3 regions of the Vandammella animalimorsus genome follow, and region 3 is predicted to be linked to each of the others. Evidence: riboswitches for the same ligand, from Rfam matches in the RefSeq annotation. Region 3 holds a riboswitch; each other region holds the start of a gene.
The links. Region 3 has a riboswitch for cobalamin ahead of CLI93_RS02410 (TonB-dependent receptor). Riboswitches for the same ligand answer to the same signal wherever they lie in the genome.
Positions count from the first base shown of each region.

Region 1: linked by a shared signal. The riboswitch ahead of CLI93_RS08950 (TonB-dependent receptor) and the one ahead of CLI93_RS02410 (TonB-dependent receptor) in region 3 are both predicted to bind cobalamin.
Region 2: linked by a shared signal. The riboswitch ahead of CLI93_RS00055 (TonB-dependent receptor) and the one ahead of CLI93_RS02410 (TonB-dependent receptor) in region 3 are both predicted to bind cobalamin.

Region 1 is NZ_NTBH01000005.1:146,553-155,997, reverse strand. It holds gene CLI93_RS08965 (ABC transporter ATP-binding protein) at 1-712, opposite strand, end outside; gene CLI93_RS08960 (FecCD family ABC transporter permease) at 703-1,779, opposite strand; gene CLI93_RS08955 (ABC transporter substrate-binding protein) at 1,785-2,882, opposite strand; gene CLI93_RS08950 (TonB-dependent receptor) at 2,882-5,056, opposite strand; cobalamin riboswitch at 5,494-5,699, opposite strand; gene CLI93_RS08945 (M23 family metallopeptidase) at 5,823-6,791, opposite strand; gene CLI93_RS08940 (DciA family protein) at 6,890-7,297, shown strand; gene CLI93_RS08935 (PDR/VanB family oxidoreductase) at 7,509-8,492, opposite strand; gene CLI93_RS08930 (aromatic ring-hydroxylating oxygenase subunit alpha) at 8,517-9,445, opposite strand, start outside.
Region 2 is NZ_NTBH01000001.1:7,431-16,875, reverse strand. It holds gene CLI93_RS00070 (diacylglycerol kinase) at 1-185, shown strand, start outside; gene CLI93_RS15255 (hypothetical protein) at 368-769, opposite strand; gene CLI93_RS00065 (glycosyl hydrolase family 28-related protein) at 850-2,934, shown strand; gene CLI93_RS00060 (LOG family protein) at 2,945-3,574, shown strand; cobalamin riboswitch at 3,631-3,899, shown strand; gene CLI93_RS00055 (TonB-dependent receptor) at 4,085-6,106, shown strand; gene CLI93_RS00050 (DUF7676 family protein) at 6,106-6,687, shown strand; gene CLI93_RS00045 (ABC transporter substrate-binding protein) at 6,699-7,655, shown strand; gene CLI93_RS00040 (FecCD family ABC transporter permease) at 7,652-8,644, shown strand; gene CLI93_RS00035 (ABC transporter ATP-binding protein) at 8,641-9,426, shown strand.
Region 3 is NZ_NTBH01000001.1:566,961-576,405, forward strand. It holds gene CLI93_RS02400 (FecCD family ABC transporter permease) at 1-95, opposite strand, end outside; gene CLI93_RS02405 (ABC transporter substrate-binding protein) at 92-1,144, opposite strand; gene CLI93_RS02410 (TonB-dependent receptor) at 1,141-3,363, opposite strand; cobalamin riboswitch at 3,515-3,700, opposite strand; gene CLI93_RS02415 (response regulator) at 3,859-4,548, opposite strand; gene CLI93_RS02420 (type IV pili methyl-accepting chemotaxis transducer N-terminal domain-containing protein) at 4,661-6,790, opposite strand; gene mobB (molybdopterin-guanine dinucleotide biosynthesis protein B) at 6,864-7,391, opposite strand; gene CLI93_RS02430 (carbonic anhydrase) at 7,379-8,074, opposite strand; gene moaA (GTP 3',8-cyclase MoaA) at 8,082-9,110, opposite strand; gene CLI93_RS02440 (peptidylprolyl isomerase) at 9,119-9,445, opposite strand, start outside.

The DNA of each region.
Region 1 (9,445 bases), on a different contig from region 3:
CCTGGGCGGGCACGCCATAGACGCGGGCGATGGTGGCGGCATCCAGCACCTCGACCGGCCGGCCCTGGGCGGCAATGGCGCCACCCTGCAGCAGGTAGATGCGGTCGCAGTAGTGCGCGGCCAGTTGCAGATCGTGCAGCGCGGCCAGGGTGCTCAGCCGCAGGCTGCGCAGCAGGTTCATGAGCTCGAACTGGTGGCGCACGTCCAGGTGGTTGGTGGGTTCGTCCAGCACCAGCAGGCGCGGCTGCTGGGCCAGCGCGCGCGCCAGCAGCACGCGCTGCTGCTCGCCGCCGGAGAGGGTGTCGAAGCGCCGCTGCGCCAGCGCCTGGGCACCCACGCGCGCCAGGGCCTGGGCCACGATTTGCAGGTCCTGGGCGCTGTCGCGCGCCAGCGGGCGCTGGTGTGGGATGCGCCCCATGAGCACCACTTCGTGCACGCTCAGCGCAAAGGGCGGGCTGCCCTGCTGTGCCAGCACGGCCATGGTCTGGGCGGCGCGGCGCGGCGTTTGCTGCCACAGGTCGCAGCCGCCCAGCAGCACCTGGCCGCTGCTGGGCGGCAAGGTGCGGTAGATCATGCGCAGCAGCGTGGATTTGCCGCTGCCGTTGGGGCCGAGCAGGCCGACCATCTCGCCGCTGTGCACCTGCAGGCTGACCTCGCGCACGATGTGGCGCGCAGCGGCCTGCCAGCTCAGGCGCTGGGCGCTCAGCTCCATGGCGCCCCCTGTGCGCGGCGGCCATCGCGCTGCAGCATCCAGACGAAGAAGGGCCCGCCCAGCAACGCGGTGATGACGCCAGCGGGCACTTCGGTGGGCGCAAAGGCCAGGCGCGCAAAGGCATCGACCCAGATGAGAAACAGCGCGCCCAGCAGCGCCGCCACGGGCAACACGCGGCGGTGCTCGGCGCCCACGAGCATGCGCGTGATGTGCGGCACGACCAGGCCGACGAAGCCGATCGGGCCGCTGACGGCCACCATCACGCCTGTCAGCAGCGAGACGGCCACGAACAGCCGGCGCCGCAGCGCCGTGGTGTCGATGCCCAGCGTGGCTGCGGTTTCGTCGCCGGTGAGCAAGGCGTTCAAGGCCTTGGCCTGCAGCGCCAGCCACAGCGTGCCCAGCAGCAGCACCAGGCTGGGCAGGCCCAGCTCGTGCCATTGCGTGCCCGCCAGGCTGCCCAGCGTCCAGGCCATGACGGCGCCGGCCAGGTCGCGCTGGTCGGAAGTCAGCACGATCAGGCTGCTCAGGCCAGCCAGGCAGTAGCCGATGGCCACGCCGCCGAGCACCAGCCGCGTGGCCGAGAGCCGCCCTTGGGCATGGGCCAGCGCGTACACGGCCACGCAGGCGGCCAGCGCGCCGCCAAAGGCGCCCAGCGGCAGTGCCAGGCCGCCGGCCGCGCCCAGCAGGCCCAGCGCCAGCACGCCGACTGCGCCCAGCGAAGCACCCGAGGACACGCCCAGCAGATAAGGGTCGGCCAGCGGGTTGCGCACCATGGCCTGCATGCTCACGCCGACCACGGCCAGACCGGCGCCGACCACGCCGGCCAGCAGCACGCGCGGCATGCGCAGCTGCCAGACGATTTGGCGCTGCGCCTCGCTCCAGGCGCCGCGCGGCAGCTGAAGGCCCAGCGCGCGGCCGATTTCGTGCGCGGCGATGGCCCAGGCATCGGGCGCGGCAATGGGCACCGGGCCGAGCGTGACGGCCAGCGTCAGCGAGACGGGCAGCAGCGCGGCCAGCAACAGCAGCCAGCGGCTCCAGGCGCGGGGGCGCAGGCGGTGCAGAGCCATGGCCATCAAGGCCCAAACCGCTGCGGGTGCAGCGCCTGGGCCAGGGTGCGCACGCGCGCGACGTTGCGCGGCCCGGGCGTGGCCTCGGCGTAGTCGAGCACGATGAAGCGTTTGTGGCGGATGGCCGTGACGTGCTGCAGCTCGGGCTTGGCCAGCAGAAAGTCGATCTTGCCCTGGGCGTCGGGCTGGTCGTAGTCGATGACGACGATCCAGTCCGGGTTGCGCTGCACCACGTCCTCCCAGTTGGCCTTGGGCCAGTTGGCCGGGATGTCGGCAAACAGGTTGCGCCCGCCGGCGGCCTCGATCATGGCGTGGGGCATGCCGTAGCGGCCGGCGGTCTGCGGCACGTCCTGGCCGCTGTCGTAGACGAACACCAGCGGGCGCTGCGCCACGCCCTGCACGGCGGCGACGGTGGCGGCCAGCTCCTCGCGCTGGGCCTGCACCAGCGCCTGGGCCTGGGCCTCGATGCGGAAGATGCGCCCTAGGTTGAGCATGTCGGCAAAGGTGTCCTCCAGCGAGACGCGCTCGCGCGCGACCTTGCGGATGCACGATTCGGTGAGCACGTAGCTGGCAATGCCCAGCTCGGCCAGCAACTGCGGCGTGACGCCGCCATCGCGAAAGCCGTAGCTCCAGCCACCGAAGACGAAGTCGGCCTCGGCGGCAACGATGCGCTCCAGGTTCATGCCGCGCGGCGAGAGGTTGGGCGCCTGCGCCAGCGCAGCCTGGAACTGGGGCGCCACGCGCTTGCTGTCGCGCAGGCCGCTGTAGCCCACCAGGCGGTCGCCCAGGCCGAGGAACAGGAACATCTCGGTGAGGTTGACGTCGTGCGTCACCGCGCGCTGCGGCACCTTGTCGTAGGTCACGCTCTGGCCGCAGACCTGCACGGTCACTGGCGCCACGGCCGTGAGCGGCGCGGCGCTGGCTTGCGCGCCAGCCGGCGCGCTGGCCTGCACCTTGCTCTGCGCTTTTCCCTGTACTGGCCCCTGCGCCGCGCCGTCTGGCTGCTGGCCGCATGCGGCCAGCGCCAGCGCGCCCAGCAGCGCCAGGGTGCGCACGGCGCGCCGGGCGCACCCTGGCCTGGTTTTTTCAGCCGAAGGCGACATCAAAACATCCATTCGGCCGTCAGGTCAAAGCGGCGCGCGCCGCCGAGGAGGGCCTGCGAGCCGGAGATGGCGCGGTTGGTGTACTGCTTGTCGGCCAGGTTGCGCGCCTGCAGGCGCACGGTCGCGCCGGGCCGCAGTTGCCAGGCCAGCGCGGCATCCCAGACGGTGTGGCCGGGCGTGCGCACGGTGTTGGTGTTGTTGGCAAAGCGCGCGCCCACGTACCGCGTCCCCAGCGAGAGTTGCCACTGCCCATGCCATTGGCCCAGCCGCAGGTGGCTCCACAGGTTGGCGTTCTGGCGCGGCACGTTGGCCGGCTGCTTGCCGCTCAGATCCTCGCCGTTGGAGGCCCGCAGCTCGTCAAAGCGCGCGTCCACCCAGGCCCAGTTGCCCTCCAGCTGCCAACGCGGGTGCGGCCGCAGCACGGCCTGCAGCTCCAGGCCCTTGGCGCTTTGCCGCCCGCCCTGCACCGACAGGCGCGGGTTGTCGGCATCGCGCGTGATGATGTCCTTCTTCTCGATGCGGTAGGCTGCCGCCGTCCACTCGCCCAGGCCCTGGCCGAATTGCTGCTTCAGGCCCACTTCCAGCTGGCGCGCCGTGCTGAGCTTGAAGTCGCGGTTGGCCAGGTTCAGCGTCAGCATGCTGGTGATGGGGTCGTGCCCTTGTGAGAACTGGCCGTACAGGCTGGTGCCGGCGCCAAGCTGGTGCGTCAGGCCCAGGCGCCAGGCCGTGCCGCCCAGGGTCTTGTCAAACGGCGTGCCGCGCACGCGCTCATGGCGCGAATAGCGCGAGACGTCGCGGCGCAGCCCGGCCAGCACCAGCCAGCGCGGCTGCACCTGCCAGGCGTCCTCCAGGTAGAAGGCGTGAGCCGTGGTGCGGGTATCGAACTTGGGCAGCGTGGGATCGGGGCTGTGCCAGAAGCCGTGCTGCGGCCAGCGCGCCGGCACCGTGGAGCTGCCGCCATAGGGCGCGTTGTTGGTGTGCGTGAAGTCGGTGCGCGAGACCTCCCAGCCGGCCACGGCGCGGTGCGCGCCCAGTTCCAGAACGGCCTCCAGGCGGTTGCCCAGCTGGCCCATGTCGTGGCCGATTTCCAGGTAACTGCTGCGCGCCACCGTGTCCGTCTGCGGCTCGTAGCGGTAGCTCTCGATGTTCTTCCAGTGGCGGTGCGCGCTGAAGCGGTACAGCTCGTTGCGCAACGTCAGCCAGTCCTGGGCCTGCCACTGCGCACGGGCGCGCAGGCGGCGGTCCTCGTAGCGCACGATGCTGTCCTCGCTGTTGTAGTTGCGCTGCTCCAGGCCAGGAACAATGCGCCCATCGTGCACCGGGCTGCCGAAGTAGCGCTCGGGTTTGTCCATACTCAGATCGGCCAGCAAATCGACCTGCCAGCGCGCATCGGGCTGCCAGCGCAGCGTGCTCATTAACTTGCCGCCGCTGCTGCGGCCCAGCTCGCGCTGGCCGGTGGCGCGGTGGCCGTACACATCCAGGCGGTAGCTGAACTGCTCGCCCAGCGCGCCGGTAGCGCCCAGGCCGGCGCGCACCGCGCCATGCTGGCCAGCGCCCAGCAACAGCTCGTGGCCGCGCGTGCGGCTGGGCTGCTTGCGCACCGCGTTGATGGTGCCGCCCACGGTGCCGCCGCCATAGACGGTGGCGGCCGGGCCGCGCAGCACCTCAATGCGCTCATAGCCCCAGCTGTCGCTGGGATAAGTCACCGTGCCCGAGGCCACGCCCAGGCGCAGTCCATCCTCGGCCACGCCCACGCTGTTGACGCCGCTGAAGCCGCGCGTGGTGAAGGCCATGCCGCCATTGCCGGGCGCGCCCTGCGGCGTCATGCCCGGCGTGCGCGCCACGATGTCGGCCAGCGCATGATCGCCGCGCTGGCGCCAGGTTTGCTCATCCTGCGAAGCCAGGCTGGCAGGCAGCTGCTGGGCGTTCAGGCCCGTGCGGCTGCCCGACTCCGACGGTTGGGCCAGGCCCAGGGCGCTGGCAGGCAGCTGGGCCTGCACCTCGACGGTGGGCAAGGTCTGCTGCGCCCAGGCCGCGCAGCAAGCGCTGCCCAGCACAGCGGCTGCAGTCAGACGCAGACGCAGACGCGCGCGGGCGGGCGCGGGCGCGCAGCGCCCTCCTAGGGTCGGCCAGAGCGAGAGAAGAGAAAACGGTGTGTGAGTGCGATCAATCATGACAAAGCCAGAGCAAACCGCCTGCCTCGCATGCCGCACACGCCTGCAGGCGCCGCCGCGATCGCCACGGGGCCGCAGAACGCATGCACGCGCACCACGGGTCGCCGCCTCTGGCTGATCGCCCTTGCAGGGCCTGTCTGAGCGCCTCGGCTGCATCCCCGCAGACGGTGGTTGGGCGCAATGCCCCACGCCATCCCATGGGCGGCGCGGGGCGCTTGGAGCCTGCTCAAAACCTCTGCCCTACGGGCAAGACTTTGCGCAGGCTCTGACAGGCCGGTATCCGGGCTTGCAAGCGCGCCGCTGCATGACAGGCACACAGGGGCGCATTGTCTGGGCCTGGCCTTCCCAACGCCTTCGCACACCGCAGGATGCGGCCACGCAGGGCGCCAGTGGCTGGCCCGCCCCCCCCTTGTGACGAGGGCGGCGGGCCACGGCAACCGTGGCGGGCCTTGCAGGCCGGCCACGGATTTTTCAGAGAAACCAGACAATGGCAGGCAAGCCAGAAGCGCGCTTGGCGCAACCAAGGCAGAAGGCTTGCCCACGGTCACTTGCTGACCGTTGCGGGGGCAGCCAGGGCTTTGCACCCTGTTCCCGTTTAACCGGCGCGCTTACGCGCGTCGGCACCTGTTGGGTTCGCCCTGCCATGCAGGGCGGGCGCGAGTATAGCCGCAGCGCCTGCCCGGCCCAGCCGCCCAGCCCCTGTGAAACGCGCTCGGAGCCTGTTCAAAGTCTTGCTGCCGGCCGTGCAAGGACTTTGAACAGGCCCTCAGAACTGCGCCAGCAGATCGGACCAATCGGCCCGGCGGCCGGCATTGAGAAAGCGCTGTGGGTCTTGCTGCTGGCCGTTGTGCAGCACCTCGAAATGCAGGTGCGCGCCGGTGGAGCGCCCGGTGCTGCCGACCTCTGCGATGGTCTCGCCACGGCGCACCACGTCGCCGCGCTGCGCCAGCAATTTGGAGGCATGGGCATAGCGGGTCACCAAGCCATTGCCGTGGTCAATTTCCAGCAGATTGCCATAAGCGTGGTGGTATTCGTGCGTGATGACAATGCCGCCTGCGGCAGCCAGGATGGGCGTGCCGGTCGGGGCCTGGAAATCCAGCCCCATATGCTGGGCCTTGCGCCCGTTGAAGGGGTCAAGGCGCAGGCCAAAGCCCGAGCCCACCACGCGTCCGGGCACCGGCGCCTGGGTGGGGATCATGCGCTGGGCCAGATAGCGGGAAAACAGCTGCGCCTCCACGGCCGCGAGGAAGTCGGCCTGCGCCGTCAATCGCGTATCCAGCAGCTGCAGCAGCTGACGCAGCTCTTGAGCCTGCAGCGGCACTTCGCCCACCAGCGGGCCGCCCGCGCCGCCATCAAAAGCGCCCAGCAGCGCCGCCGGTGCAACCGGCTCGGGCGCGGGCAGACCCGCCAAATCGGCCACGCGCCCGGACAGCCCCTGCAGCTGCAGCAACCGGGCCTGCATCTGGCCCAACTGGCGTGCCATGTCGTCGATGCTCTGGCGCATCAGCGCCCGCTCAGCGGCAAAGGCCTCGCTGGCCTGGCTGGCCACGCCAAGAAAGCGATCGATGCTGCCGGCCTGCTCGCGCCAGCTGCTCTTGTGCAGCTGGTGCTGCAGCAGCAACAAACCGGCAGCCCCGGCCAGCAACAGCGCTGCCAAACCCAGCGCCAGCGCAGTCAGTGAGAAATTCAGGCAGTAGCTGCGCCGCAAACGGGCGTCGGTAATAATCAATTGCATGGGTGCGAACCGCCAAAAACCAAGTCAAGCCAGGCCGCAGCGCCTGGCTGTGGCGCGCCTGCCGGGCGAGCGAGGAAATTACGAAAACGGGGGCAGTCATGCCTGAGCAGAACGCCCGCCCGAAGCCGCGCGCCCAGCCTCCCCGGCATGAAGCCCAGACCGCAGGCCAGCGCGCGGCTGGCACGCACATCGGCGCGCTGGTGCAGCGCTCACCGCTGCTGGCGCAATTGACGCAGCAGGCCGAGCTGTCACACCGCCTGCTGCAATGCATTGCGCCCCATCTGCCCGCAGCGCTGCGCGCCGCCGTGCAGGCGGGGCCGGTGCTGGGCCAGGAATGGTGCCTGATTGTGCCAAACCCGGCCGCCGCCGCCAAATTGCGCCACCTCAGCCCGCTGCTGATCGATGCGCTGGCCCAGCCAGGGCCTGCCTTGCAGGAAGGCATGCCCCGCATCGAAAGCATCCGCGTGCGCGTCAGCAAATTGCCTGCGCCGGACGCTTGCAGATAACCGAGGCACCTACGTCCCCGAGACAATCAATTGCTAGGAGTTGTTGAGATTTAATGTTGCGGTGGTGTTTTCGGCCAAAACTCCACAGCTGCCATGTTGAAAACGTTTGCAAGGTATACAACCTTACGCTCGTTTTCGCCTTGCTTCTGCGGCCGTTACCTCGAAAAACCGCTTCGCAAACCCAATCTCAACAACCCCTAGCCCAAAAAAGTCAAAGATCCAAGATCAGCTTGGGAGACTTGGCCCTTGAGACGCAAATCATCATGACCTGATTCGACTCCTTTTCCTGCTTGGTCAGAATGCCATCAAAATGCTCAACTTCACCGTCGAGCACCCGGACCTCACAGGATCCGCATACACCTTCCTTGCAGGAATGCTCGCACTCGATACCCTCATCCAATAGCGTGTCGAGCAAGCTTTTACCTGCGGGTACCTGCACGGTTTTGCCAGAGCGCTCCAGGTACACCTCGAATGCACCATCCTGCGCATTGGGCGATAGTTCAGCGGCAACGAAGCGCTCTATATGAGTATGAGGATACCCCAGTTGCTCACACGTCCGCTCGAAAGCATCGAGCATAGGCGCCGGGCCGCAGCAATAGTAGTGGGTGTCGCCACCCTTGCCCTCCAGCAATTCGGCTAACTCGGGCGGGTGGCCAACTTCCTGATCAAAGTGCCAATGCACGTGCACTCCATGTGCTGAAGCCAAGCCTTCAATCTCCTCGACAAAGGCCGCCTCGTTGCGATTGCGCGCGCAATAGATCATTTCGACACTGCATCCCATGGCGCAAAGGTGGCGCAGCATGCACAGCAAAGGCGTCACGCCAATACCACCTGCAACCAGCACACTGTGCTGGGCACCATCGGCCAATGCAAAATGGTTGCGCGGTGCAGAAATTGTCAGGATCTGGCCGACCCGCAGGCTCTCGTGTACCCAGCGAGAACCGCCTCGGCTACCGCGATCTCGCAATATGCCAACGCGATAGAACGGATGACGGACATCAGCCGCGCTGACAGGCTGACACAACGAGTAGCTGCGCACCAGCCCATTGCCCAAGTGCAGGTCGATGTGCGCACCTGGTGTAAAGGAAGGGAAGACCACATCCGGGGCGGCCGGCCGCAACTCAACGCTAATGATGCCTTCCGCCTCGTACCGAATGGCAAACACCAGAGCCTGCAGAGTAATGGCTGTATTCATGCATTTACTCTTTCAGTCGAGGACTCAGAGGGCTTGGGCAGCCGGCTGCTCACGCGCCTGCAGCTGCTGCTTGGCCATCGAACGCAGATGACGCCGCAACCGCACCAAACCCATGTCATGCTGGTAGAGCGATTCGCGCAGATTGGCACCGGCTTCCATGTGCTCAACCAACACACGATCTTGTTCGAGCACGGCCCAGTGACGCGCCTCCAGGCGATTGCGGTAGAGAAAGCGCCAAGTGTCACGCTCCCAGCCTGGTGCCAATTTGCGCACGCGCCAAAAGAACACGGCCGACAACGCCTGACTAATGGGTGAGATGCCATAAATGATGGCGAAATTACCGCCCGGCCCGCCAGTCTTTGGGTATGGGATTTCCAGACGCATCCAGTGCGTGCCCGTATCACCAAACTCGGTCCAGTCGAAGTTGACGTTGCGCTGACCTTCTTTCTCGAATATGAAGCCGGTATCGGTGTCTCGGATGGCGAACTTGGCTTGCGTATCGCCGCTGTGCATGGTGTGCGACTGCTTGTGCAGGAAGGTACCGTGCATCGGATCCATGACGTTATCGTTGATGTAGCGCCAATCTCCCTTCCATTCAACGTAGCAGAGAAAGCGCGCATACTCATCGTCGTTAGCCAACTCCTCGGGCAACACCAGTTCGGGAGGGTTATCACAGTGTGCATCCCAAGCGTTATAGAGCCAGACCGCGCCAGCACGCTCGCGCACCGGATAGCTGCGTGTAGCACGCGACCCTTCTAGCTTGCAGCCAGGACTGCCGGGGACTTTAGTGACCGTTCCGTCACAGCGCACCTCGACACCATGGTAAGGACAGGCGATGGTGTCACCCAGCGCCACGCCCAGCGACAGCGGCGCGCCGCGATGCGGGCAATGATCTTCCAGTGCATGCAGCCGGCCATTGGTGGCATCGCGCCACAACACCAACTTAAGGCCCA
Region 2 (9,445 bases), 560 kb from region 3:
TCGAAATCCTCAACTCCGCCATCGAGGCCGTGGTCGACCGCATCGGCCCCGAATGGCATCCGCTGTCGAAAAAAGCCAAGGACCTGGGCAGCGCTGCCGTGCTGCTGGCGCTGGCGCTGTGCCTGGGCATTTGGGCCTGGGCGCTTTGGGCAAAATGGGCTGCCTGCTGCACCGCCGGCGCCTGATGCCAGCCCCAAGACAGCGTCAAGGCTCCCTATAATCGCCTGAACATTTTTTACAAAAGCAAACACCTGCACGAACGGCGCCACAGAGCGCCTTGTTTGTGCCCGCGCCAGGCCCGCTGGGCTGCGCAGCGCCTGTGTCAGGCAGGGGCTGGCGACTTGGCCACGCACGCCAGCTGCGGCATTCATCTTGGAGGGAACCGTGATGTTGAGTTGCATGCGCGCAAAGCGTTTGGCCATGCTGGCCTTGGCCGTCTCACTGGCCGCTTGTGGCGGCGGCGGCGATGGTCAATCCGACAACCGTCCTCCTGCGCCCAACCCAGCCCCTGGGCCGCAGCCCGACCCAACGCCATCGCAGCCGCCAGCGCCTGCGCCGGTGCCCGCCCCACGGCCACCTGCACCTGCACCTGCACCTGCACCTGCACCTGCACCTGCACCTGCACCTGCACCTGCACCTGCACCTGCTCCTGCTCCTGCTCCTGCTCCTGCTCCTGCTCCTGCTCCTGCTCCTGCTCCTGCTCCGCAGCCGCCATCACCGCCTGCGCCCAGTCCAGTTCCGCCTCCTGCACCCGCACCTGCGCCGCCATCGCCGCCGCCGGCTCCCGCGCCCACGCCTGCCCCTGCGGCAGAGCCCGTACCGCCGCCCACTGCCGGGGTTTGCGTGCCCATGCCCGCCTCTGCGCTGACGGTCAACGTCAAGGACAAAGGCGCCAAGGGCAATGGCCAGGCCGACGACACGGCGGCCATCCAGGCTGCGCTGGACGAAGCGGCCGGCAGCGGCGGGCGCGTCTGGATTCCGGCTGGCACCTACATGATCGACGCCACGGTCAACGCCTGCGGCGGCTGGGGCCAAGAGCGGTGCGGCCTGCAGATGCGCAGCGGCGTGACCGTGCACATGTCGCAGCAGGCCGTGCTCAAGGCCATGCCCAATGGCTCGCGGCACTACAACATCTTCCATTTCAACGATGTGGAAAACGCCCACGTGCTGGGCGGCCATCTGCAGGGCGAGCGCTACGCGCACCGCATCCCCGCCGACGGGCAGCTGGGCGAATGGGGCTCTGGCCTCGTGATGCGCGGCGCGCGCCATACCGCCATCGAGAACGTCACGGCCCGTGAGTTCTGGGGCGATGGCTTTTACGTCGGCGGCGCCAGCCAGAACGTCAAGTTCTGCGCCGTGGTGGCCGACAAGAACCGCCGCCAGGGCATGTCCATCGTCGATGTCGACACCATCGTGGTGCAGGATTCGGTGTTCAAGAACACGCACGGCACCCCGCCCCAGGACGGCATCGACATCGAGCCATGGGGGCACGCGCAAGAGGCGCTCCGCGAGCACGTCAAGAACGTGACCATCCGCCGCTCGCAATTCATCAACAACGCCGGCCGCGGCATCGGCATGGTGACCACTTACCCCGGCCAGATCGAGAACGTCGCGCTGGAGGGCAACACCATCATCGACAACTCCATCGGCCTGGGCCTGGGCAATCGCAGCTGGAAAACCCGCATCACTGGCAACCGCATCATCAACAGCCAGTACCTCAACATCAGCCTGGAGCCGCTGGCGACCTTCATCACCATCACGGACAACGCCATCACCGGGCGGCCCGGGGCATCGCTGGATCGCCTGATCGTCGACGAGCCCAACGCCGACGGCAGCCCCAAGCACAACACCATTGCCAACAATCGGCTCAATACTCTGGCCGCCGTGCCCCTGCTGCCGACCGATGCGGCACCCGTGGTGGCCCCTGCGCCCATCCCGCCCGCGCCCGTGGCCAACCCCTCGCCCACGCCAGCGCCAACTGCTGGGCAGTGCGCGCCCATGCCCGCTGCAGGCCAGGCCATCAACGTGCGCGACAAGGGCGCCAAGGGCGATGGCCGCAGCGACGACACCGCCGCCATCCAGGCCGCCATTGACCAGGCCGCCGGCACAAACGGCATGGTCTGGGTGCCCGAGGGCACTTACCTGATCGACCCGGCCAAGCGCCTGTTCATGCGCAGCCACATGACGCTGCGGCTTTCCGACCAGGCTGTGCTCAAAGCCAAGCCCGGCAGCGCCGGCTTCTACGACATCGTGCGCTTCCAGCAGGTGGACAACGCCCGCCTGGTCGGCGGCACGGTGCTGGGCGACCGCCACACGCGCCAAGGCGCTGAAGGCGCCTGGGGCACGGGCGTGATGGTGGCCGCATCGAGCCGCATCGTCATCGAGCAAGTCAAAGTCCAGGATGCCTGGGGCGATGGCCTGGCCGTGACCCAAGCCAGCCGCGACGTGCAACTGTGCAACGTGGTGGCCGAGGGCAACCGCCGCCGCGGCCTGGCCATCGCCTCGGCCCAGGACGTGTTGGTGCAGGGCGGGCGCTACCACAGCACGCACGGCGTGGCGCCCATGACCGGCATCGACATCCGGCCCGGCAAGGACGAAACCATCCACAACGTGCGCATCACCCAGGCGCACGTGGCCGGCAACCGCGGCTACGGCATTTATGCCGGCGTGCCCTACGAGGTCAGCGCCAGCAGCGCCCGCGTCAGCGGGGTGCAGATCGAAGGCAACACCTTCGAGCCCAACTACCTGCGCTCCGTCACGCTCGAGCGCATCAGCGGCAGCAGCATCCGCAACAACCGCCTCTGGCACACCGGCCTGTGGTTGACGGACACCACCTCGGGCAACACCGTGACGGGCAACTACATCCACAGCCACACCATCCTCGACCAGGGCACGGCCAACACCGTCAGTGGCAACACCCTCTTCACCCCCTGAGACCCCCCCGATGCAACCCCGCTTCTCCTTCTGCGTTTACTGCGGCTCGCGCAATGGCAGCAACCCGCGCATCATCGAAGCCGCCCAGGCCGTTGGCCGCTGGATCGGCGAGCAAGGCGGCCAGCTGGTCTACGGCGGCGGCAAATCCGGGCTGATGGGCCTGGTGGCCCAGGCCGCCAAGGAAGCGGGCGCGCGCGTGGTGGGCATCATCCCCACCGTGCTGGTGCACAAGGAAATGGCCAACGAAGCCTGCGACGAGCTGTTCGTCGTGGACACCATGCACCAGCGCAAGGCCATGATGGCCCAGCGCAGCGATGCCTTCGTCGCCCTGCCCGGCGGCATCGGCACCTTCGAGGAGCTGTTCGAGATCTGGACTTGGCGACAGCTGGGCTACCACGACAAACCCATCGGTATCCTCGACGTGGACGGCTACTACAGCGCGCTGCAGCCCTTCTTGCAGCACTGCATCGCCAACGGGCTGCTCAGCGACTGGCAGATGACGCTGACCACCACCAGCAACAACACCCAGGCCCTGCTGCACGAGCTGCTGCAGCAACTGCAGCAAGGCCCACAAGCGGCCGCGCCGCTGAACGCCCAGGCCGGCAATGCCAGGGCCGAGCCAGGGCTGCTGGGCCGCTAAAATGCGCGCCGCGTTCTGCGCTCGGCGCCACTGCTCAGCGCCAGCGCGGACGCAGCTTTCTTTGTGGTTTGCAGGTGCCGCGCTGCCTGGGTTCTTGGCAACCAGGGCAGCGGGTTCAACGGGAACAGGGTGCAAAGCCCTGACTGCCCCCGCAACGGTAAGCAAGGATGGGGGCGCCAGGCCGCCTGCTGCGCACACGCTGCGCCGGGCGGCAGCCACTGAAGCTGGGTGAAGTTCAGACCGCCGATGGTCTGGGCAGCCCTTTTGGGAAGGCGGCGCTCTTGGTCTTGCGAGTCCGGATACCGGCCTGCATTGTCAGGCAGTGCGCGCCCCGGCGTGCACCGCCGGTCACGGTGATCGTCTGCGGGGTGGCGGGCGACAGTGGCACGGCTGCACTGGGCGCGCCTGCGCCTGGCGGCTGCGGGCCTTGGCGCATGCGAATCAGCGCGATCACGGTGGCGGATTTCCTTGGCTGAGAAAACGCCCATGTCCCCAAAACACCTCCCCCTTTTGCCTCTCTTGCTGGCCCTGCCCGGCCTGCAGGCCCAGCCCAACGACACACAACCGGCCCAAACAAAACCCAAGGCCGAGGCCAGCACATTACCCGTTGTCGTCGTCACCGGCAGCCGCGCGCCCACGCCGCTGGCCGATGAGCCCCAGCGCATCGAGGTGGTCGATGCCGCCACCATCGAGGCCACGCCACAGCGCGAGCTGGTGGACGTGCTGAAGAAAAATGCCAGTGTCGATGTGATCCAGTACCCGGGCCAGCTCTCGGGCGTGGGCATTCGCGGCTTTGGGCCGCAGTTCAGCGGCTTGAACCAGCGCACGCTGCTGCTGGTCGATGGCCTGCCGGCCATGACCGACAACCTCAGCACGCTGGGCACTGGCGATCTGCAGCGCATCGAGGTGCTCAAAGGCCCGGCCTCGGCGCTGTACGGTTCACAGGCCATGGGCGGCGTGGTCAACCTGATCACGCGGCGCAGCACCGGCCCGCTTGAGGCCAGCCTGAGCGCCGGCCTGGGCCAGTTCAGCGCGCGTGAGCTTCAGGGCCGCGCCGGCGGCCGCATCAATGAGCGCCTGAGCTTCGACTACAGCGGCCAGTGGCAGGCCGAGGGCGACATGCGCATGGGCAATGGCCAAAAACGCCCGCATTCGGACTACAACATCCAAAAGCACGCACTGCGCCTGGGCCTGCAACTGGCGCCGCAATGGCAGCTGGACTGGCGCAGCAGCCTGTACCGCGGCAAGGGCATTGCCTCGCCCGGCGACATCGCCTACGGTCTGCAAAACCAAGGCAGCAAGGATCTGGACCGCTGGGGTACGCGCCTGCAACTGCAGGGCCAGCTGGGCGCGCACGCCCTGAGCGCCAGCGCCTATACCGGCCGTCAGACTGCGGAGAATGCCACCGTCAGCTCGCGCTATGACCCGCCAGGCACCACCTACCCCTACCGCAGCTACGGCGGCACGCTGCGCTGGAGCGGCCTGCAGTTGCAAGACGCCTGGCAATGGGGCGCCGGCGCGCGGCTGGTGCTGGGTCTGGATGCCGACCGCGCCCAGTCCACCTCGCGCCGCTACGACAAGAGCGGCGCCCAGCTCGCGCCCTACTCGGCCAACAGCCGCCGCCAAAGCGCCGGCCTGTACGCCCAGCAAAGCTGGGAGTTCAACCAGGGCGCGACGGTGCTGAACCTGGGCGCGCGCCACGACCGCATCCGCGTGCAGACGCTGGCCACGCCGCTGCTCACCAGCTTCACGCCAGGCAAGGCGAACTTCGGCAAGACCAGCCCCAGCGCTGGCGTGCAACAGCGCCTGGGCGGCGGCTTCACGGCCCATGCCAGCTACGGCGAAGGCTTTATGACGCCCGATGCCTTCCAGCTCACGGGCGAATCGCTCAGCGTCCGTGACGGCCGCCGCCTCATCACCCGCGGCAATGCCGCGCTGCGGCCCGAATCCAGCCGCAGCTGGGATCTGGGCCTGGGCTGGGAGAACCACGCCTGGCAGATCGACGCCACCTATTTCGACACCCGCGTGCGCGACAAAATCGTCAGCGTCAAGGCCATCGACACGCCCGAGCAAAGCCTGAGCACCTTTGCCAATGCCCACCGCGCCCGCATGCAGGGCGTGGAGCTGATGGCGCGCTGGCGCTTCACGCCCGGCTGGTCGCTGGGCCTGTCGGGCACGCGCATGCTCAAGGCCCGCGATCAGGTCAAAGGTCAATGGGTCGATGCCAACAACGTGCCCCGGCAGACCTGGCGCCTGGCGCTCGAAGGCCAACACGGCCCTTGGAGCGGCCGCCTGGCGCTGCGCCATGTGGGCAGCCGCAAGGATCTGGACTGGGTCAACCCCGCCACCTACGGCCAGCAGCAAAGCTACGCGCCCTACAGCGTGGCCGACTTGAGCCTGCGCTACCAGTTCGCCGCGCAGCACGCGCTGCAACTGAGCGTGGACAACCTCACCGACAAGTTCTATTGGGAGAAGTTCGGCTTCCCGCAGCCGGGCCGCCAGTTCAAGCTCCGCTACATCTGGGAGCTGTGATGAACGCCGCCAGCAGCCCCCCCGTCCCCAACGCACCGCAGCGCCGCACCGAACCCGATGGCAGCGTCAGCGAAGCCTGGCCCCTGCCCACCGACGAGGACACGCTGTGGATGCTGCTGCAGGACGTGTTCGGCCAGTGGTGGCAGCAGATCCACTTCGGCGTCTGCGAGCCCGGCGTCGTCTATGAAATCAAGGCCCCCAACGCGCCGCTGCGCGTGGGCCTGCTCGACGGCTACGCCACCATCGACTTCGGCGCCTGGCACTTTCACCTGTGCATTGGCGAGTTCAAGGGCGTAGCGCCCGAGCTGGCCCATGCGCGCCGCACCGGTCGCGCCGAGCTGTACCGCCTGCTCGACCGCGATGGCGCGCCGCGCAGCTGGGGCCTGCGCCTGTTCACCCACGCCGGGCACCAGCAGCTGACGGTGTTCCTGCCCAACCCGTTCCTGACCGACGAGCAGGCGCTGGCGGCCACGCCCGACTGGAGCCGTCTGGCGGCCTGGAACCAGTTGCGCAGCGACTACCTGAACCTGCCGCCCGACCCGGCCGACCAGAGCGGCAAAGGCTTTGTGTGCGGCGGCTGAATGTGCGACGGATGAAGCAAGCCCCTGTTGCGGCGCTGGCAATGCTGGCGGCGCTGGCAGGCTGCCAGAGGGCCGAGCAAGCTGGGCTGCCGCCTGCGGCCAGCCCACTGCCACAGGCCGCCAGCGAGCGCCCAGCCACCACGGCCACCGCCGAGGCAACACGCCCGCAGCGCATCGTCTCGCTCAACCTCTGCACCGACCAAATCCTGCTGCAACTGGTCGAGCGCTCGCGCATTGCCGCGCTCAGCCGCCTGGCCAGCGATCCGACCTCGTCCATGCTGGCCGAAGCCGCGCGCGGCATCCCCAGCGTGCGTGGCAGCGCCGAGGAAGTGCTGGCGCTGCAACCGGACTTGGTGCTGGTGGGCACGCACACCACGCTGCACACCACGCAGATGCTGCGCCGCTTCGGCATCCCTGTGCTGGCCGTGCCCGGCGCCGACGGTTTTGCCGATGCCCAGGCGCAAATCCTGCTCGTGGCGCGCAGCACCGGCGATGAAGCCCGCGGCCAGCAACTGGTGCAGCACATGCAGGCCGCACAGCAGGCCCTGGCCGCCAGCGTGGCCGCCGAAAACCCGAATGCCGTGCAACGCCCCACCGCCGCGCTTTACGGCGCCAACGGCCACAGCGCCGGCGCCGGCACCATTTACGACGACATGCTCGGCCTGGCCGGCTGGCGCAACGCCGCCGCCGAAGCCGGCGTGCCTGGCTATGGCCAATTGCCGCTGGAGCGCCTGATCGCCCAGCGCCCCGAGCTGCTGCTCGTGCCACGCTGGGGCCACAACGCACTGGGCGCCCAGCGCCCGCTTCAGCACCCGGTGCTGGCAGAGCTGGGCGTGCAGCGCCTGGAGCTGCCCTCACGCATGACCGTCTGCGGCGGGCCGTGGAACATCGCCGCCGCCGAGCGGCTGGCCCAGGCGCGCCGCGCTAACGCCAGCTCCCTGCCCCAACCCCGCCCCATCACGCCATGAGCAACTTATTGCGTTGGCTGCTTGCCCCCGCCGCCCTGGCCCTGCTGGCGCTGCTGTCGCTGGCCGTGGGCTACATCGACACTCCTCTGCCGCGCCTGCTGCAAGGCGCCTGGCAGGGCGAACTCATCCCCACCCGCATCTTGCTGGACCTGCGCCTGCCGCGCACCCTGCTGTGCCTGGCCGTGGGCGCGGCGCTGGGCATGGCCGGCGCGGCGCTGCAAGGCCTGCTGCGCAACCCGCTGGCCGAGCCAGGGCTGCTGGGCGTCTCCAACGGCGCGGCGCTGGGCGCGGTGCTGGCGCTCTACACCGGCCTGAGCAGCGCCTTTGCGCTGGCCTTGCCGCTGGCGGGCATGGCCGGCACGGCCGCCGCCGTGGGCCTGGTGTTCTTTCTTGCCGGCCGCCAGGCCAGCACCACGCTGCTGATCCTCGCTGGCGTGGCAGTCTCGGCCATGGCCGGGGCGCTGATCGCGCTGGTCATGAACTGGACGAAAAACGTCTATGCCCTGCAGGAAATCGTCTTCTGGCTCATGGGCTCGCTGGCCGACCGCAGCCAGCGCGAAGTGGCCCTGGCCCTGCCCTTCATCGCGCTGGGTCTGGCGCTGCTGCTGCGCGCCAGGCGCGGCCTGCTGGCGCTGTCGCTGGGCGAGGAGACTGCCCACTCCCTGGGCATCAACGTGGCGCGGCTGCGCACCCTGGTGCTGCTGGGTACGGCCGCCAGCGTGGGCGCGGCCGTCTCCGTCTCAGGCAGCATCGGCTTCATTGGCCTGGTCGCGCCGCACCTGATGCGGCCGCTGGCGCGCGGCAACCCGGCGCAGCTGCTGCCACTGGCCGCCTGGGCCGGCGCAGCGCTGCTGCTGCTGGCCGACCTGGGCGTGCGCTGGCTTTACGTGGGCGGGCAGGAGCTGCGCCTGGGGGTGCTCACCGCCCTGGTCGGCGCACCCTTTTTCCTGCTGCTGATCCTGCGTCTGCACCGGGAGGGCCGCGCATGAACACCCCTGCACTGCAAGCCGTGCAGCTTCAGGCCCAGGCCGGCGCGCGCCGCCTGCTCGATGGCGCGCAGCTGCAGCTGGCCGCCGGGCAACTGCTGGGCATCGTCGGCCCCAACGGCGCCGGCAAGACCAGCCTGCTGCGCGCGCTGCTGGGCTGGCTGCCGCTGCGCGGCGGCCAGGTGCTGCTGCAAGGCCGCCCGCTGGCCGATTGGCCGCCAGCCGAGCGCGCGCGCCAAATGGCCTATCTGGCCCAGGGCGCGCAACTGCAATGGCCGCTGCCGGTGCGCGAAGTCGTGGCGCTGGGCCGTCTGCCGCATGGCGACGCCGCCCGGCCCAGCGGCCAGCAGGCCATTGACGCCGCCTTGCAGGCCACCGGCCTGCAAGCCCTGGCCGATCGCAACGCGCAAAGCCTCTCGGGCGGCGAGCGCGCCCGCGCGCTGCTGGCGCGCGCCCTGGCCGTGCAGGCCCCGGTGCTGCTGGCCGACGAGCCGCTGGCCGCACTCGATCCAGCCCAGCAACTGCACTGCATGGCTTTGCTGCGCGAGCAAGCCCGCCAGGGCCAGGCCGTGGCCGTGGTGCTGCACGACCTCAGCCTGGCCTCGCGCTTTTGCCACCAGCTGCTGCTGCTCGAAGGCGGCCGCACGCTGCGCCACGGCCCGCCGGCCCAAGTGCTGGACGACACAGCGTTGGCGCAAACCTTCGGCATCGCGGCGCTGCGCATCGCCCCCGGCGACGGCCAGCCGCCCTGCATCCTGCCCTGGCGCCCCCTGGAACGGCTTTGAAATATCACGCCAGCCCCGC
Region 3 (9,445 bases):
AGCGCCAGCGCCAACAGGGCTGCGCTCCCGTAGAGGAAACGCCGCCAGCGGGCCTGGGCGGGGGCTTCATCTGGCAAAGGATTGGGTTGGCTCATGGCGGCGTGGGCGCGGCCTGCGCTGCGCCGGGCAGCAGCTGGCCGGCGCGTTGCGGATGCAGGGCCTGGAACAGTTTTTCGATGCCGTCGATGGTGCGCGGGCCGGGGATGAGGAATTCGGCGCGCGCCACAGTCAGCGTGCGTCCGGCGCGCACGGCCGGCAGGTCGCGCCAGCCGGGGCTTTGCAGCAGCTCATCGAAGGCCGCCTGGGTGCCGGCAAACAGCAGCACCTCGGGCGCGGCGGCCAGCACGGCCTCGGGCGAGACCTGGGCCAACGGCCCCAGGCCTTGCAGGGCGTGGCGTGCGCCGGCAAGCTCGACGGCCTCGGCCGTGTAGCTGCCGGGCCGGGCCACCAGCAGCATGCCATTGCCCATGCGGCCGGTGATGAGCACGACGCTGGGCGCGGCCCCCGGCGGCACGCTGCGGGCGATGCGATCGAGCCGCGCCTGCAATTGCGCCGCCAGACACTGGCCGCGCTGCGGCACACCGGCGGCGCGGGCCACCAGGCGCAGGTTGTCCAGCACCTCGCCCACGGAGCGACTGAGCAAGACCATCACCGGCACGCCGATGCGCTGCATGGGCTCGACCAATTGGTGCGCCGCCTGGCGCGCCGGGGTGACGATGACCAGCTCGGGCGCCAGCGCGGTGACGGCATCGACCGAAAAGCCCAGCCGCCCGCCCACCTTGGGCAGGCCCAGCACGGCCTTGGGGTAGCGGGTGTAGTCCTCCACGCCGACGATGCGCCCGGCCAGGCCCAGGTAGGCCACCAGCTCGGTGTTGGAGGAAAAGATCGTCACGATGCGCTGCGGCGGGCGCGGCAGCGCCACATCGCGTCCCAGCGCATCGCGCAGCAGCACCGGGGCGCTGGCTGCGGGCTGGTCGGCCTGCTCATGCAGGCAGTGCGCCAGCCAGGGGCTGGTGCCGCTGGCTGGATCGGCTGCCGCCGCGCCGCTGGCCCAGGCAGGCCAAGCTGACCAGGCCAGCGCGAGCAGCAGCGCTGCGCACAGCCCGCGCAAAGCCGCCCTCCCCCTGCCGCGGCTGGCGCTCAAAAACGCGCCTCCAGGCCGAGCTGGAATTCGCGCCCGGGCATGGAAGTGCCGCAGCCGCCGTTCTGGAAGCGCCGGTCGGAGATGCAGGCCGCGCCGCGGTCGGTGGAGATGAAGATCGGGTGCTGGTTCTTGTCCAGCAGGTTGTTGACCGCCGCGAACAGGCGCAGGCTCTGGCTGAGCTGGTACTGGCCGCGCAGGTTCCAGACCGTGAAGCTGCCCTTGCGGTGCAGGAAGGCGCGGCGCGGCTCGGCCTGCGGGATCAGCAGCGACTCCTCCGTGTCGTACCACATCGGCCCGCGCAGAATGCCCGCCAGCTGCACATTCCAGGCGCCAGCTTGGCCCTCGCGGCCCTGGCCGTAGCGCAGCCCGGCCGAGAGCGCATGGCGGTACATGCGCTGCACGCGCTGACTTTCCAGCGCTGCAGCGGCGCCCTTGTCCTGCATGGTGAAGTGGTAGTAGCCGTGGCCAAACAGGCTCAGCGCCGGCGCACCCGCGCCCCAGCCCAGGGCCTGATCCAGGCGCAAGTGCGCGCTGGCCTCCAGGCCGCGCGCGACGATGTTGGCGCGGTTGTTGCCGTAGTCCGAAGTGTTGGTGCCCGGCCCGCGCGAGATGGTGATGATGCGATCACTGATGGTGTTCTGAAACAGCGCGCCATCGAGCCGCCAGGCCGCGCCCTGCCAGGTTGCGCCCACCTCCAGCTGGCGCGCGCGCTCGGGCTTGAGGTTCGGGTTGCCAAAGCTGCGCCCGCCGCCCAGCGCGGTGAAGTCAGCGGCCAGCTCGGTGGCCGTGGGCGCGCGAAAACCCGTGGCAGCCAGAGCCCGCAGACTGGTTTGCTCGCTCAAGCGATAGGTGGCGCCCAGCGACCAGGTCAGCGCGTCGTAAGAGCGCGCCGCAGCGCGCTGCGCGGCCAAATGCGGGGTATCGTCAAAGTGCGTGCGGCCCCAGGTCTTGCGCACGCCGCCGCGCAGCGTCAGGCGGTCATCGAGCAGACGCTGAGCGTCCTCGAAGTACAGCGCATGCACTTGCTCGGTCTGGTTGTAGTCGATGGGCGGCACCTGGCGGGCGGGGCCGCCGGGCACGGGCAGGCGCTCGCGCTGCGAGCGCAGCTTGCTGCGCTCGGTGTCGTAGCCCAGCAGCACATCGTTGCTGGGCGTGAGCGCCGCGCGTGCATGCAGGCGCGCTCCCGTGGCATTGAGGTTGCGGCGGTTGTAGTCGCGCGCCGTGCCCGGCGCAGGGTTATTGCCCGAGCGGATCACTGGCGAGGCCCAGTTGAACTCATCCACGTCCTTGAGGCGGTACAGGTGCGCCGTCCAGCCCAGACGCTGATCGGCGCTGGCGCCGTCATAAACCAGATCCAGCGAGCGATTGGAGCGGTTGTCCCGGCTCAAGGTGTTGGCGCCCGAGCCGCGAAAGCCCGCATCGAAGATGCCATCGGTGCGCAGGTTCACATCCAGCCGGTGCTGCTCGTGCAGCTGCCAGCCCCAGGCGACGCTGGCGCCACGGCGGCGCCAGGCGGTGTTTTCCATGCGGTGGCCCAGGCCGCTGTCGTAATCCTCGCGCCCACCGGCTGAGACGCCAACGAACCAATCCATGTTGCCGCTGGCGCCGCTGGTCTGCGCCTGGGCGTGGTACTGGCCCCAGGAGCCGCCGCGCAGCTGCACGCTGGCAGGCGGCTGGCCCTGGCCGCTTTTCATGATGACGTTGACGATGCCGCCCATGTTCTGGCTGCCGTACAGCACCGAGGCCGGGCCGCGCACGATCTCGATGCGCTCGACCTCGGCCGGGTTGAGCTTGGAGAGATTGGCCGTGCCCGCGCGGCGGCCATTGACCAGCACCAGCACCTGGCTGCGGAAGTCGCGCCCCTGGCCATCGGTGGCCGCGCCGCGCAGGTTCATCGAAGTCTGCGCCGCCGTCCACTCGCTGAAAAAGCCCACGGCGTGCTCGGCCAGCAAATCCGTCACCGAGCGCGCCGAAGAATGCTCGATCGCCTCGCGCCCGATCACCTGGGTCGTGCCGGCGATGCGGCTGCGCTCCTCGGGCCGCGCCGTGGCAGTGACGAACACTTCATCCAGCGTCGCCGCCCCATCGGCCGCAGCCTGCTGGGCCAGCGCTGGCGCGCACAGGCTGGCACAGGCCAGCGCCACGCCGGCCAGGCGGCCAGCAGCTCGATGATGGCCGGGCGCAGCAAAGCCCTGGCCCGATACAAAGAAACGGGTCATTGAATTTCCCCTTGCCGCGCCAACCCGCGCAGCCAATACACACTCAGCGCCCCGGCCCGCCGCCTTGCCAGGCCACGCGCCCTGCACGGGCGGCGGCTGAAGAAATAAGGGTGGCGGGCGCGCAAAGACGCCACCAGGGTGGTTTCGCAGCCGGTCTCCGGGCTCGTCCAGGCCGCAGGCGCGCATCAAGGCGACGCGCCTGCAGAACACCGCCGGGCCTTCCCATGGCGCAGGGCCACAGTGGCTGGCCCCGGCAGCGCGCAGCAGCCGGGGCCAGGGCGGATACAAGAACCTACCGTTGCGGGGGCAGCGCAGGCTTGGGCACACCTGCTTCCCGCCGGGCCTTGGGCAGCGCAGCGCAGGCCGCACGCCCCTCCAGGCCCGGCCGCCAGCGGCATGCCGGCGGACACTACGAAACACTGCGGCCGCGCGCACAGCAGCGTGCGGCCGCGCAAAAGGCGCGCATTGTAGTTCGATGAGAGTCTGTTCTCGATCTCAGTCGGGCTTGCCGCCCTCCTCATCGGCCAGGCCGTGCTCGACCACATAGACCGCGATTTGCACGCGGCTGTTGAGGTTGAGCTTCTTGAGCACGTTCTGCACATGAATCTTGACGGTGCTCTCGGTCACGTCCAGCTCGCGGGCGATGACTTTGTTGCTGGTGCCACGCGCCAGCAGGCGCGCCACCTGCACCTCGCGCGCCGTCAGGCGACTGCGCTGGGCATCGCCATCGGCAGGAGCTGCAGGCGCGGGCGGCGATGGGGGCTGATGACGAAATTGCTCGACCAGCTTGGCCGTCATGCCCGGGTCGATCACCGGCTCGCCCGCCACGGCGCGGCGGATGCCCTGCACCAGGGCTTCGGCGTCGATGTTTTTGAGGAGGTAGCCGCGCGCGCCACTGCGCAGCGCCTGCGCCAGCTCTTCACCCTCTTCAGAGACGGTGAGCACGATCACCGCACTCTCGGGCACGTCCTGCGAGAGCATTTGCAGAACTTCCAGCCCGCTGGGGCCGGGCATGTTCAGATCCAGCAGGATCACGTCCGGGCACAGCTCCTTGGCGCGCTTGAGGCCCTCGATGCCATCGGGCGCTTCACCTACAACTTCAAAGTCCTCCTGGCGCTTGAGCAGCAGGCGCAGGCCGGAGCGGAACAGGGTGTGATCATCAACAAGCAGAATGCGAATGGTCATGGATATATCGTGGTTTTTTATGTGTGCCGCCAGCCCGCACCCGCAGCAGTCAGCAGGCCAGAGCACTGGATTGGGCTGAGCGGCTGCGGCAAGCTGCGTTGAGCACTGCGCATCACGCTGGCTGGCGTTCGCTGGCAGGCAAGGTCAGTCGCACGCGCGCACCAGCGCCAGGGGCAGAGTCCAGCAACAGGTGCGCGTTCATGCGTGCGGCTCGCTCGCGCATGATGCGCATGCCCACATGGGCGTCACTGCGCGTGCTGACTTCCTCGGGGTCATAGCCCTGGCCATCGTCCTGCACATCCAGCGTGAAATCGCGCGCGTTGTCGATGCGCACGGAAACGCGCCGGGCCTGGGCATGCTTGCGCACGTTCGAGAGCGCCTCCTGCAGCAGAAACAGCACCTGCAGCTGCTGTTCGGGCGCCAGCGGCGCGCCCTGGGCATAGTGCAGCTCCAGCGCAATTTCACAGCCGCTTTGGCGGCGAAAGCGCTGTACGGTGTCCTCAATCAGCTCACAGAAGTCGCCCTGCTCGAGCTTGCTGCGAAAGTTGCTCAACAGCTCGCGCACATCCTGGTAGCTTTCCTCAACGCCGGTGCGCAAGAGCGGCAGGATTTCATCCACCTCCTGCGCGTCCTGGCGGCGCACGGCATCCTCTAGCAACTGCAATTGCAAGTTCAGAAAATTCAAGCCTTGCGCCAGGCTGTCGTGCAAGCCCTGGGCCACCAGGGAGCGCTCTTGCACGACCGCCAGCTCGCGCGCCTTGGCGTCCAGGCGGCGGTTTTCCAAGGCCACGCCCAGCAACTGGCCCAGCGACTGCAGCAACTGGCGCTGGGCCGGCTGCAGCTCGCGCGGGGCACGAAAATGCAGCGAGAACGAACCCAGCACTGCTTCGCGCGCGATGATGCGAAACACCGCCACGCTGGCAAAACCCTCATGACGGCAATTGGGCGCGGCCGCTTCCGGCAGATGCGAGAGATCGCGCACGAACAGCACTTGCTGCTGCAGCGTGGCCTGGCCACAGTGGCAGTCGCGCACCGGCATGCAGTGCTCGGCCTCGGTCAAGGCCGGCGACAGGCCCACCGCAGTCACCAGACTCAGGCGCTCGCTGCCGGAATCAAGCGTACGAATGCTGGCGCCCTGGGCCTCGAACTGGGCCGTCACCCGCTGCAAAAAGCCTTCGCACATGGCCTCGATGTCGTTGGGCTGATTCAAGAACGCGGCCATGTCGTACAGGGCGCCAATCTGGTGGTTCTGCGCGGCCAGGCGCGCGGTTTTCTCGGCCACGCGCTGCTCCAGGCCTTGATAGAGGCTTTGCAGCTCATCGGCCATCTGGTTGTAGCCCGCAGCCAGCAGGCCAAACTCATCGTTGCGTTGCACGGCCAGACGCGTGCCGAATTGATGCGCAGCCATGGATTGCAGACCTTCTCTCAGGCGCATGACCGGCGCGACGATCCAGCGATAAAGCAAGTAAATCATGGCCAGCGTGCCCAAAACGGCCAGCAGCAATAGAAGCCCTTGGGCCAGATTCAAGGCAGTGGTCTTGCGGGCGCTGTCCTGCTCAATCTGTGCGACCAGCGCCTCGGTGCGCAGCACCAGCTCGGGCAGCGCCGCCAGATAGGCGCCGGGCTCGCCGCTGCGCAAGGCCTGCTCGATCGCCGGGCGCGCCGTGTCCTGCCAGTACTGCTGCACGCGCGCGAACTCGCTGCGGATTGCCGGGGTTTGTGGCAACAGCAAGGGGCGCTGTGCGTCGCCCTGCTCGATTTGCTGCAGTGATTGCTGCAGCGCATCGGCCAGGCCGCGCACGTGGGCTGTCAAATCCATGCCGCCCTGCCCCATGGGGCGCGTTTGGCGCCACTGCGGCCCGGCGCGCAGCAGCTCCACGGCAATGCGATGCGCCTGCATGCGCAGGCTGCCCGTGTCATTGATGGCCGCTGCCGCGCCTTCGAGCCGCCAGGCCAGCCACAGGGTGGAGCCAATCATGCACAGCATCAGCACCAAGGCCAGCAGCGCCACGGCGACGATGCGCGCCACCAGGGGCTGTGCGGGCTTGCCTGACTGGCCATCGGCTTGCTGCCAAGGGCTGCTGCGGCCTGCCGTATCGGCCGCATCGGCCCCAGCAGCCGCTACGGGCGCGGCGCTGGCAGGCGGCGCGGCGTCTGGGCGCTCGCGGCCCGGCCCAGCCAGGGCCGCATCGGCCTCCAGTGCCGCCATCATTGCTGCCTTGCCCATTGCCGTGTGTGCCATCGCTTGCGTGTGTGCTGTGTGTATTGTGATCTGTGCCTGGGGGTGTCTGGATACCTGCTGCCGCGCGGCGCGCTCACGCCAGCTGCAGCTGCGCCAGAATGAAATCGAGCACCTGCTGCGGCGCATTCAGCGGCAGCCAGGGCAACGCCGCGCCGGGCGGCGGTGGCGCATCGCTGGCCACGGCAATGATGCCGCTGCCAGGCTGGATGTGCAGCGGCAGCTGCTGCAGCGCCGGGCGATAGACCTCCAGCTGGGCAATGGGTTGGCGCTTGAAGCCTTCGAGCAGCGTCAGATCTGCCGGGGCCAATCGCGCCAGTTGCTCGGCCAGCTCGGGCTCGGGCTGGCCGTGCAGCTCATGCATGATGGCAAAGCGCCAGGGCGAGGCGATCATGACCTCCTGCGCGCCGGCTGCGCGAAAGCGCGCGCTGTCCTTGCCTGGCGGCTCCAGCGTGATGTCGTGGTGACTGTGCTTGATGACGTTGACGCGCAAGCGGCGTGCGCGCAGCAGCGGCAGCATGGCTTCGATCAGCGTGGTCTTGCCGCTGCCGGAGCGGCCGACAATGCCCAGCACTTTCTGGCGCGCAGCGCTCATTTGCGGCATGGTGCAGTGCCAGCGCCGCTGCGGCCTGCGGTGGCGATGGCCTCCGTCACCGGCAGGAAGGCATCGACCCTGGGCGAGTAGGCCGAAAGGCTGCCCGAGGCCAGATCGAAATACCAGCCGTGCAGGCTGAGCGTGCCCTCCTCGGTGCGCCGCTGCACGGCAGGCAGGCGCTGCAGGTTCTGCAGCGAGATGATGATGGAAGCCTGCTCGCAGGCGCGGCGGCGCTCTTCGTCGCTGGCCTTGGGCAGTTGCTGCAGCACGCGCTCGCGGGCCGGCTCGGCAATGGCCATCCAGCTGCCGACGAAGTCGGCCGGCTGCGGCGCCTGGCCGCGGCCTTGCATCAGCGCGCGGATGCCGCCGCAGCCCGAATGCCCCAGCACGATGACGCGCTCGACCAGCAGCTCTTCAACAGCGAACTGAATGGCCGCCAGCACGCCCTGCGGGCCGATGTCGCCGCGCGGCGGCGGCACCAGATTGGCCACGTTGCGCATGGTGAAGATGTCGCCTGGGTCGCAGTCCAGCAAGATGGCCGGATCGACGCGCGAGTCGCAGCAGCCGATCAGCAGCGTGCTGGGGCGCTGGCCGTCGCGCAGGTCGCGGTACAGCTCGGGGGCCTCCTCGTAGTAATGCTGCTGAAAGCGCGTGAAGCCGTCGATGAATCGTTCGATTTTCTCTATGGGCATGGCGTGGCTATCCCCCGGTTTGCGACATGAAGCGCACGATGCGCTGCGGTGCGCTGTGGAACTCGTGCCGCTCGGGCTTGGCGGCAATGCCGGCGCGGATGGCCGCCAGCAGCTGCGCATCGTCCGCACCCTGGCGCAGCATGCGGCCCAGCGGCACGCTGTCCTCCTGGCCCAGGCACAGGTGCAAAGTGCCATCGACCGTCAGGCGCACGCGGTTGCAGGTGGCGCAAAAATGCTGCGACATGGGGGTGATCACGCCCAGCGCGGGCGCCCCCTGGCCGGCCGCCCAGTAGCGCGCCGGGCCGCCATCGCCAATGTCCAGCGCCGGCACCAGGCCAAAGCGCTGGGCCAGGCGCGCACCCATTTGCGTGAGGTCGGCCGGCTGGAACTGGCGCCCGCTCTCGCCCATGGGCATGGTCTCGATCAGCCGCAGGATGAAGCCGCTGGCCAGCGTATAGGCCAGCATGCGGGCCACCTCGGGCTCGGGCGTCTGGGCATGTACGACGCAATTGAGCTTGATCGGCGCGAAGCCGGCCTGGCGCGCGGCGTTGAGGCCGGCCAGCACGTCCTGCAGGCAATCGCGCCCGGTGATCTGCGCAAAGGTGGCGGCATCGAGCGAATCGAGGCTGACATTCAGGCGCTTGACGCCAGCGGCCTTGAGGCCGGCGGCATGGCGCGCCAGCATGGTGCCATTGGTGGACAGCGAGAGATCGCGCACCTGCGGCATGCGACCAATGCGCTCGGCCAGCTCGACCACGCCACGGCGCGTGAGCGGCTCGCCGCCGGTCAGGCGCACCTTGTTCACGCCCAGCTGCACGAACAGGCCAACAAGCCGCGCCATTTCGGCGTGGCTGAGCCAGTTGGCCGGCTCCTCAAAGCCCTTGAAATCCTTGGGCATGCAGTAGTTGCAGCGCAGGTCACAGCGGTCGGTGACGGACACGCGCAGATAGTGGATGCGGCGGCCAAAGCCGTCGATCAGCTGGGCCTGGCCGCAGGCGCTGGCCGAGGCGTCGTCATGGGGGGGCAGAGGTGTCATCGTGGCGTTCATGGCGGGCTTTGCCTGCTGGTGTCGGGCGCCATGATACGGTCTTCGCCCAATTGTTCGCCCAGGTCAATGCCTTCGATCTGGGCGCGCGCCACCAACACCTTGGTGTATTGGCGCCAGGCGGTGTCGCGCCCCATGGCTGTGAGCACCTGGGCAATGTCGCCGGCCACGTCCTCATAGGGCCGCAGCCGCCCTGGCACGCTGCGCGCCACGCGCACGATGTGCAGGCCATGGCGCGAGTGCACCAGCCTGGGGTGCACGGTGCCGGCCGGGATGGCGAAGAGCACTTTTTCAAACTCAGGCACGGTATCGCCCCGACCCAGCTG